DNA from 2 places in the Vibrio navarrensis genome. Region 2 is predicted to be linked to the other one. Evidence: predicted binding sites of a transcription regulator. Region 2 holds the regulator's gene; the other holds the start of a gene.
What was found. The regulator PurR, encoded in region 2, represses purine synthesis genes. The targets are predictions, from matches to a motif close to TNANGNAAACGTTTNCNTNA.
Positions count from the first base shown of each region.

Region 1 (3,875 bases), 860 kb from region 2:
ACCACTTCGTATTACTCGGTGGCGCGGTGCTGGCGTTTGCCATTTACTTGCTGTTGCAAGGCAAACCACTGTGGTTCAGCTTTCCTTTTATTTTCAGCCTGTTACTGGTTATTAATCATGGCAAAGCGGTGTGGTTAACCCATCAACCCGCTCAAATTGCGCCGATGATGCCCGTGGTGGTGAAGTGCTCATTGGTCACCAATATTTTGTTTGCAACAGTTGTGATAGCTCAAACTCTTGTTAGTTAATCACTAATTGTCATTGCATTGACTTAATGCGCAGATATACTCAAGAGAAAATTCATTTACCGAAAAAGGTATGCTATGGAATACAACACCTCTGCCCTATGTGATATCTATCTGGATCAAGTGGATGTGGTCGAGCCGATGTTCAGCAACTTCGGTGGGCGTGCCTCATTTGCCGGGCAAATCACCACTGTAAAATGCTTCGAAGATAACTCGCTGATTCGTGAGACGCTGGAACAAGATGGTGTTGGACGCGTGCTGCTGGTCGATGGCGGAGGCTCATTGCGCCGCGCACTGGTCGATGCAGAAATTGCCACCCTAGCAGAAGAAAACGAATGGGAAGGCATTGTTGTCTATGGCAGCGTGCGTGAAATTGACGAGCTGGAAGATATGAACCTCGGCATTCAAGCGCTCGCCTCGATTCCGGTCGGCGCGTCAGCGCAAGGCATTGGCGAAGTCGATATTCCCGTCAATTTCGGTGGTGTGACCTTCTTACCGGAAGATTACCTCTACGCCGACAGCACTGGCATCATCCTTTCGCAAGAGCCACTTAGCGCCGACTTTGAAGAGCCTGAGCTCTAATTACGGCACTCAAGGCGAGAGAAAAGCGCGAGAAAGCACGTTTCACGCGGTTAAAAAGTGAGAAAAAATCAGCGCATTGCCTCAATGCGCTGTTTTTTTAGGCAAATGATGCAATTTTTCCAACATAGCAGGTGTTTCTATGCCTTGTGCTGAGTAGAATGAGGCTAATAGAGAGAGCCGCAGCATGGGCTGCGCTCATTGAACCGAATAAGAATAGGTAGGCCAAAATGTCTTTTGAAGTATTAGAAAAACTGGAAGCAAAAATTCAGACCGCAGTGGATACCATCGCACTACTGCAAATGGAAGTCGAAGAGCTGAAAGAAGATAAGGCGAAGCTGGCTAGCGAAGCCGACCAACTGCGCGCCCAACACGCAGAGCTCGAGCAAAAATCTCAACAAGCTCAACAAGAACACGCTCAGTGGCAAGAACGCATCCGCACCCTACTGGGTAAGATGGAAGATGTAGAGTAAAACCAGAGCGGGACTAAGAAGAGCAGCTGCTAGGGTCTAGGAAAGGCAAGAGCGGAAGAGAAGGTCCTGGGGTCCTGGTCCCTTGGTCCTGGGGAAGAGCAAGAGCAACCGCTCTTCCTAGAACCTAGAAACCTAGTACCTAGAAACCTTCTTTTCCCCGCCCTTCCTCGCCCTTCCTAGAACCTAGAAACCTAGCAACTAGAACCTTCTTTTCCAGCTCTTCCTCGCTCTTCCTAGAACCTAGTACCTAGAACCTTCTTTTCCTAGCACCTAGCAACCTTCTCTTCCAGCTCTTTCCTTGCAAACTAGAATCTCGCAACCTCGTAGCTTTCCCTCTTTTTTGATCCCCGCAAACGTTTTCCCTGTTTTTTATGCTAGAATCGCCGCCAATTTTTCTCTTCCTTCGATTTTGACTTTTGGAGACAACATGAAACGCGATTTAGCAATGGCATTTTCCCGCGTGACAGAAGGCGCCGCTCTGGCGGGGTATAAATGGCTTGGCCGTGGCGACAAAAATGCCGCCGATGGCGCCGCAGTTGAAGTGATGCGCACTTTGCTAAACAAAACCGAAATCAGTGGCGAAATCGTGATTGGCGAAGGCGAAATCGACGACGCACCGATGCTCTACATTGGCGAAAACGTTGGCTTAGGCGGCGATGAAGTCGATATTGCGGTCGACCCTATCGAAGGCACACGCATGACCGCCATGGGGCAATCGAACGCTTTGGCGGTGTTAGCCGCAGGTGAGAAAGGCAGTTTCCTCAAAGCGCCCGACATGTATATGGAAAAACTGGTGGTCGGCCCTGGCGCTAAAGGCGTGATCGACCTCAACAAGCCAGTAAAAGAGAACTTAGAAAACATCGCTAAGGCGCTAGGCAAAACCCTCGACACCTTAGTGGTCATCACCCTTGCCAAACCACGCCACGATGCCGTTATCGCTGAAATGCAGCAAATGGGCGTGCGCGTGTTTGCCGTGCCCGATGGCGATGTCGCCGCGTCTATCTTAACCTGCATGCCAGACAGCGAAGTCGATGTGATGTACTGCATTGGCGGCGCGCCAGAGGGCGTCGTGTCTGCTGCGGTGATTCGCGCGCTGGATGGCGATATGCAGGGCCGCCTATTGGCACGAAATATCGTAAAAGGCGATACTGAAGAAAACCGCCGTTTTGCCGCTTTCGAACTGGAGCGCTGCAGCGAAATGGGTGTGGAAGCGAATAAGGTGCTGAAGCTGGATGAGATGGCGCGCAGCGACAACGTCATTTTCTCCGCCACGGGCATCACCAAAGGCGACCTACTTGAAGGCATCAGCCGTAAAGGCAATATCGCCACCACGGAAACCTTATTGATTCGTGGCCACTGCCGCACTATACGTCGGATCAAATCGACCCATTACTTAGAGCGCAAAGACGAAGAGATCAAGCAGATTATTCTTTAAAGGAAGAGCAGGGGCTAGGGACTAGGGACTAGGAAGAGCAGGTCCTAGGCCCTAGGAAGAGCAAGAGCAAGAGCAAGAGCAAGAGCAAGAATCTAGAGCCTAGAAACCTAGAAACCTCGTAACCTGCCTTTCCTAGAACCTAGAAACCTTCTTTCTTGCCCAGGAACCAGGGCCGCTCTTGCCCTTTCCAGGACCACAGGACCGCTCTTGCTCTTACCCACTGTTCTTTATCAACCCTTTTATTTACTAAACCTATGACGCATAATATTTGTACTTAAGCACCATTCAGGATACGGGCGTCTGTAAGCCAAGATGAAAACGATAGACAGGATACTCCAGTCGATTAAGCGAGATGGCTCGGTGACCGCCAAGCAACTGGCAGAAGAGTTTGGCATGACCACCATGGGGGCCAGACAACATCTGCAAGGGTTGGAAGAGGCGGGCATCGTCAGCTTTCACGATGTCAAAGTCAAAGTAGGCCGCCCGACTCGGCACTGGTCTCTCACGCTCAAAGGACACGAGCAGTTTGCCGATCGCCACAGCGAACTCACCATTCAGATGATCGACGTGGTCGAGAGCTTGTTTGGCTCAGATGGTTTAGCCAAAGTCGCCGCTGAGCGAGAGCATCGCACTTTTATCCAGTATCAAAAAGCCTTGGCCGCTTGCGGCGATCTGCACAGCAAGCTGCAAAAGCTCACGGAAATACGCGAAGAAGAAGGCTATATGGCCGAGCTTGAGCAGACCAACGAAGGCTTTCTTTTGAGCGAAAATCATTGCCCCATCTGCCGAGCCGCCACCCGCTGCCCCGCTCTATGCCAATCTGAACTCAACGTTTTTCAAAAGCTGCTTGGTGAACACTGCCATATTGAGCGCACGGAACACATTATCGAAGGCCAGCGCCGCTGCGCGTATCGGATAGTAAGCAGGGACTAGGAAGAGCAGGTCCTAGGCTCTAGAAAGAGCAGGGACTAGCTCCTAGGAAAAGCAAGAACCTAGCACCTAGAAACCTTCTCTTTCCTAGAAACCTAGAACCTAGAACCTAGAACCTAGAACCTAGCAACCTAGAACCTAGCAACCTTCTCTTAACCGCTTCCTTCTCGTCTCACTTCTAAGACATTGCCACATCCCTGCGCCACTTTCTCA
Region 1 covers NZ_CP065217.1:288,840-292,714, reverse strand. The annotation lists gene I3X05_RS01295 (1,4-dihydroxy-2-naphthoate polyprenyltransferase) at 1-248, shown strand, start outside; gene rraA (ribonuclease E activity regulator RraA) at 324-827, shown strand; gene zapB (cell division protein ZapB) at 1,055-1,297, shown strand; gene glpX (class II fructose-bisphosphatase) at 1,725-2,732, shown strand; gene I3X05_RS01275 (helix-turn-helix transcriptional regulator) at 3,045-3,665, shown strand.
Region 1: the regulator PurR is predicted to act here: its motif matches at 1,643-1,662, upstream of glpX (class II fructose-bisphosphatase).

Region 2 (3,875 bases):
TTTTACCGGTTCGCCATTGCGGCTCAATGCACGACGATGAATGTCAAACGTCCAATCTGCAAAGCGCACAACGTGCTGCTCCTGTTCGTCAGCACGCCCTTTTTGCTTAGCCGTATCGGTTAACGACATCCGCCACAAGAGGTTTTTCACCCGAACTAGCAGCTCTCTTAACTCAAACGGTTTGGTCACGTAATCATCCGCGCCCATCTCCAAACCGACAATTTTGTCTATGCTATCCGTGCGGCCTGTTACTAATATGATGCCGATATCCGATTGGCCACGCAGTTCCCGCGTCAAAAGCAAGCCATCTTCTCCAGTGAGATTAATGTCCAACATCACCAAATCGATGGTTTGGCTGTTCAATACCTCACGCATTTCTACGCCGCTCTCTGCTTCACTGACGGTATATCCTTCATTTTGGAAGTAACCCACCAATTTGGCTCGTGTCACTACATCATCTTCTACGACTAATACGTGATAGCTCATTTACACCACTTTCTGTCATTCTTCTCTACGCCGATTCATTCTATTCATAAACAGTCACATTTCTAGCGTCAGAGCAAAGTTAGCACAATAATCTCGGCTTTTATTGATTCAAGACAAGCTTATTTTTCACCCATTTACAAGCCGACATATAATTAAATAATCCATTAATAATCAGGGTGACCGCTGTTCATTTTTATTGGTTAAACTAATAAGAGAAACCTTGAGGAGCACAAAGAAAATGCAAGAGATCAAAGCCTTCAACGAAAAGCGTGCCGAAATTTACTGGTGGCTTTCAAGCCTTTTCGCCAAAGAGTTGAGCCAAGTGGAACTGGACAAATATCACAGCGCAGAGATTCGCTCATTTCTTTGTGGTTTAGCAGAAAATGACCGTTTGCGGGTTGAAGTGCAGCAACTGGTACAAACGTTGAATAAACTGCTTGAGCGTAAAGATGCTCAACTTGAACTGGCCGCAGACTTTTGCGATCTGTTTCTGAAAAGCGCAAAACATGGCGCTCTACCCTACGCTTCCGTTTACCTCGACCAATCAGGGTTACTCAACGCCGAACCAGCCAGAATGATGGAAAAGCTGATGACAGAGCACGGCGTGAGAGTGAGCGACACTCTCAATGAACCTGCGGATCATCTCGCTATTCAACTGGATTTTTTAGGCCATCTGATTATCCGTTCGAATGAGCTGGAGCAAGAGCGCCATATGGAAGCCGCCTTTGCCAAGCAGCAACAGTTCATTGAAGATATGCTGCTGTCTTGGCTGCCGCAATTTCACCAGCAGTGTCTTCAACACGACCAGTTTGACTTCTACACCAGCGTTGCAAAACTATTAATTGCATTTTGTAAACTGGACAGTGACTATTTACTTGGATAATAATTACAGGCCTATCAATAGAGCAATCACTCGACTGAAGATTAACCAATAAAGTGTGAACACGGATACAATATTCGCGTGCTGAGCTGGTTGCCTGCTGACGTATCTCGATATAAAATTGAGACCGCAAACGATAAAATATGAATTTAATGCAAACCGCTGAAAAACAGCGGTTTTTGTGTTTTTTTAGCTAAGCTGCTGCTTTTCTTGGGTCTCTCCATGTTCAAGACCGATTCGAAGAAAGGTAGCAAGAGCGTTACCCGGCTCAATGTTCCCCGCGGTAACCTTGGACAGGACAAAATTATGGCCACAATTAAAGATGTCGCACGTTTAGCCGGCGTATCAACCACGACAGTTTCACACGTGATCAATAAAACCCGCTTTGTTGCAGAAACAACGCAAGAAAAAGTGATGAAGGCGGTGGATGAACTCAATTACGCGCCTAGCGCCGTCGCACGCAGCTTGAAATGCAATACGACTCGTACTATTGGCATGCTCGTTACTCAGTCAACCAATCTCTTTTTCTCTGAAGTGATTGACGGCGTAGAAAGCTACTGCTACCGCCAAGGCTATACCTTGATTCTATGTAACACTGGTGGCATCTATGAAAAGCAGCGCGACTATATCCGCATGCTGGCTGAAAAACGCGTCGACGGTATCTTGGTGATGTGTTCAGATTTGACCGAAGAGCTGCGTGAAATGCTCGATAGACACGCCGATATTCCAAAAGTAATCATGGACTGGGGCCCGATTAGCTCGCAAGCCGACAAGATCATCGACAACTCAGAAGAAGGTGGCTATCTCGCAACCAAATATCTGATTGATAACGGTCACAGCAAAATTGCCTGCCTGAGCGGTCATTTCGAAAAAGCCGCGTGTCAGGAGCGAATTCTTGGTTTTAAACGCGCAATGGCAGAGGCAAACCTAGCGGTCAATCAAGATTGGATCTTAGAAGGTAACTTTGAATGTGATACAGCCGTATTGGTCGCTGATAAGATCGCCTCTTGGGACGATCGTCCAACGGCCATTTTCTGCTTTAACGACACCATGGCACTTGGCCTAATGAGCCGTTTGCAACAGCTCGGTATCCGTATTCCTGAAGACATGTCGGTGATCGGTTACGACAATATTGAACTGGCCGAGTACTTCTCTCCGCCGCTTACCACCATTCACCAACCAAAACGTCGTGTCGGTAAAAATGCATTTGAAATTCTACTTGAGCGCATTAAAGACAAAGAGCACGATAAACGCATTTTTGAGATGCATCCAGAAATCGTTATTCGCGACACAGTTAAAAAACTGAACTGACATTGTTAAAAAATAGACGCTATTCGGCGTCTATTTTTTTGTGTCAAAACAAAATCATTATTGTGACAAATAACAAGATATTTTCGTACACGAGTTTTGGCTCATTTTCCGCAAACTATTACCTGAACCAAGATCACACTTTTAATTCTAAAATGTGATGTTAGTCCAATAGAAATCGTATCCTTTAGCTGTCACGCACAGGGCAAACCATCTGAAAAGGTGGGACGCAAAGCCTCCGGCCTAAACCAAATGTTGTTTGGTAGGTAGCGGGGTTCCCGATGGCAAAAATGCATTACATTGAGTTGACTCTCTAATGACATCTTGTATGCATTGGTTTGCTAATCTCTCGGACCTGATTTATGGGTGGCGTAATTATAATTACACCGAGATAACACATCATGGATAAACCGATACTCAAAGATTCAATGAAGCTTTTTGAGCAACTTGGTGCGATAAAATCTCGCTCTATGTTTGGCGGATTCGGCCTTTTTGCAGATGAGACCATGTTTGCATTGGTCGTCAAAGATCAGCTTCATATTCGCGCGGATCAAAACACAACCTCATTGTTCGAAAAACAGGGCCTTAAGCCTTATGTTTACAAAAAACGTGGCTTCCCTGTTGTTACCAAATACTACGCGGTAACCGATTCCCTTTGGGATAACAAGACTGCACTGATGAGCGTCGCAAGACAAGCTTTGGACAGCGCCCGAAAAGAGAAAGAGCTTCAAGCCGTTGCCAAACCCGATCGTCTGAAAGATTTGCCAAATCTAAGGCTGGCGACTGAGCGCATGCTGAAAAAAGCAGGTATTGAAACGGTTGAGCAGTTGGAAATGCACGGTTCTGTTGGGGCTTATGAAGCGATCAAAAACACGCACAGTGGAAGTGTTAGCCTTGAGCTGTTGTGGGCGTTAGAAGGCGCTATCAATGGAACTCACTGGAGCGTCATCCCTCAAAAACGCCGAGATGAGTTAGTTAATAAGCTTTCCTCTTAAGCTTGAGTAAGTTTCTGAAAGCCACCTCTGCAACGAAGTGGCTTTTCTTTACTCCGCTTCCTCTTTACTCTGCTTAGTTTTTTTCGCCTTGCCTGAAATTTTTTTGTGCTTTTCCCTGTCTTAGATTAGAGAATTAAACTTGGAAAAATGCGATGAATAGAAAAATGCTTTTTGGCCTTATTTTAGTCAGTGTGATGGCTATTTTG
Region 2 covers NZ_CP065217.1:1,144,121-1,147,995, reverse strand. The annotation lists gene torR (two-component system response regulator TorR) at 1-486, opposite strand, end outside; gene torD (molecular chaperone TorD) at 725-1,369, shown strand; gene purR (HTH-type transcriptional repressor PurR) at 1,673-2,677, shown strand; cyclic di-GMP riboswitch class I at 2,869-2,957, shown strand; gene I3X05_RS05170 (TfoX/Sxy family DNA transformation protein) at 3,076-3,669, shown strand; gene I3X05_RS05165 (TVP38/TMEM64 family protein) at 3,822-3,875, shown strand, end outside.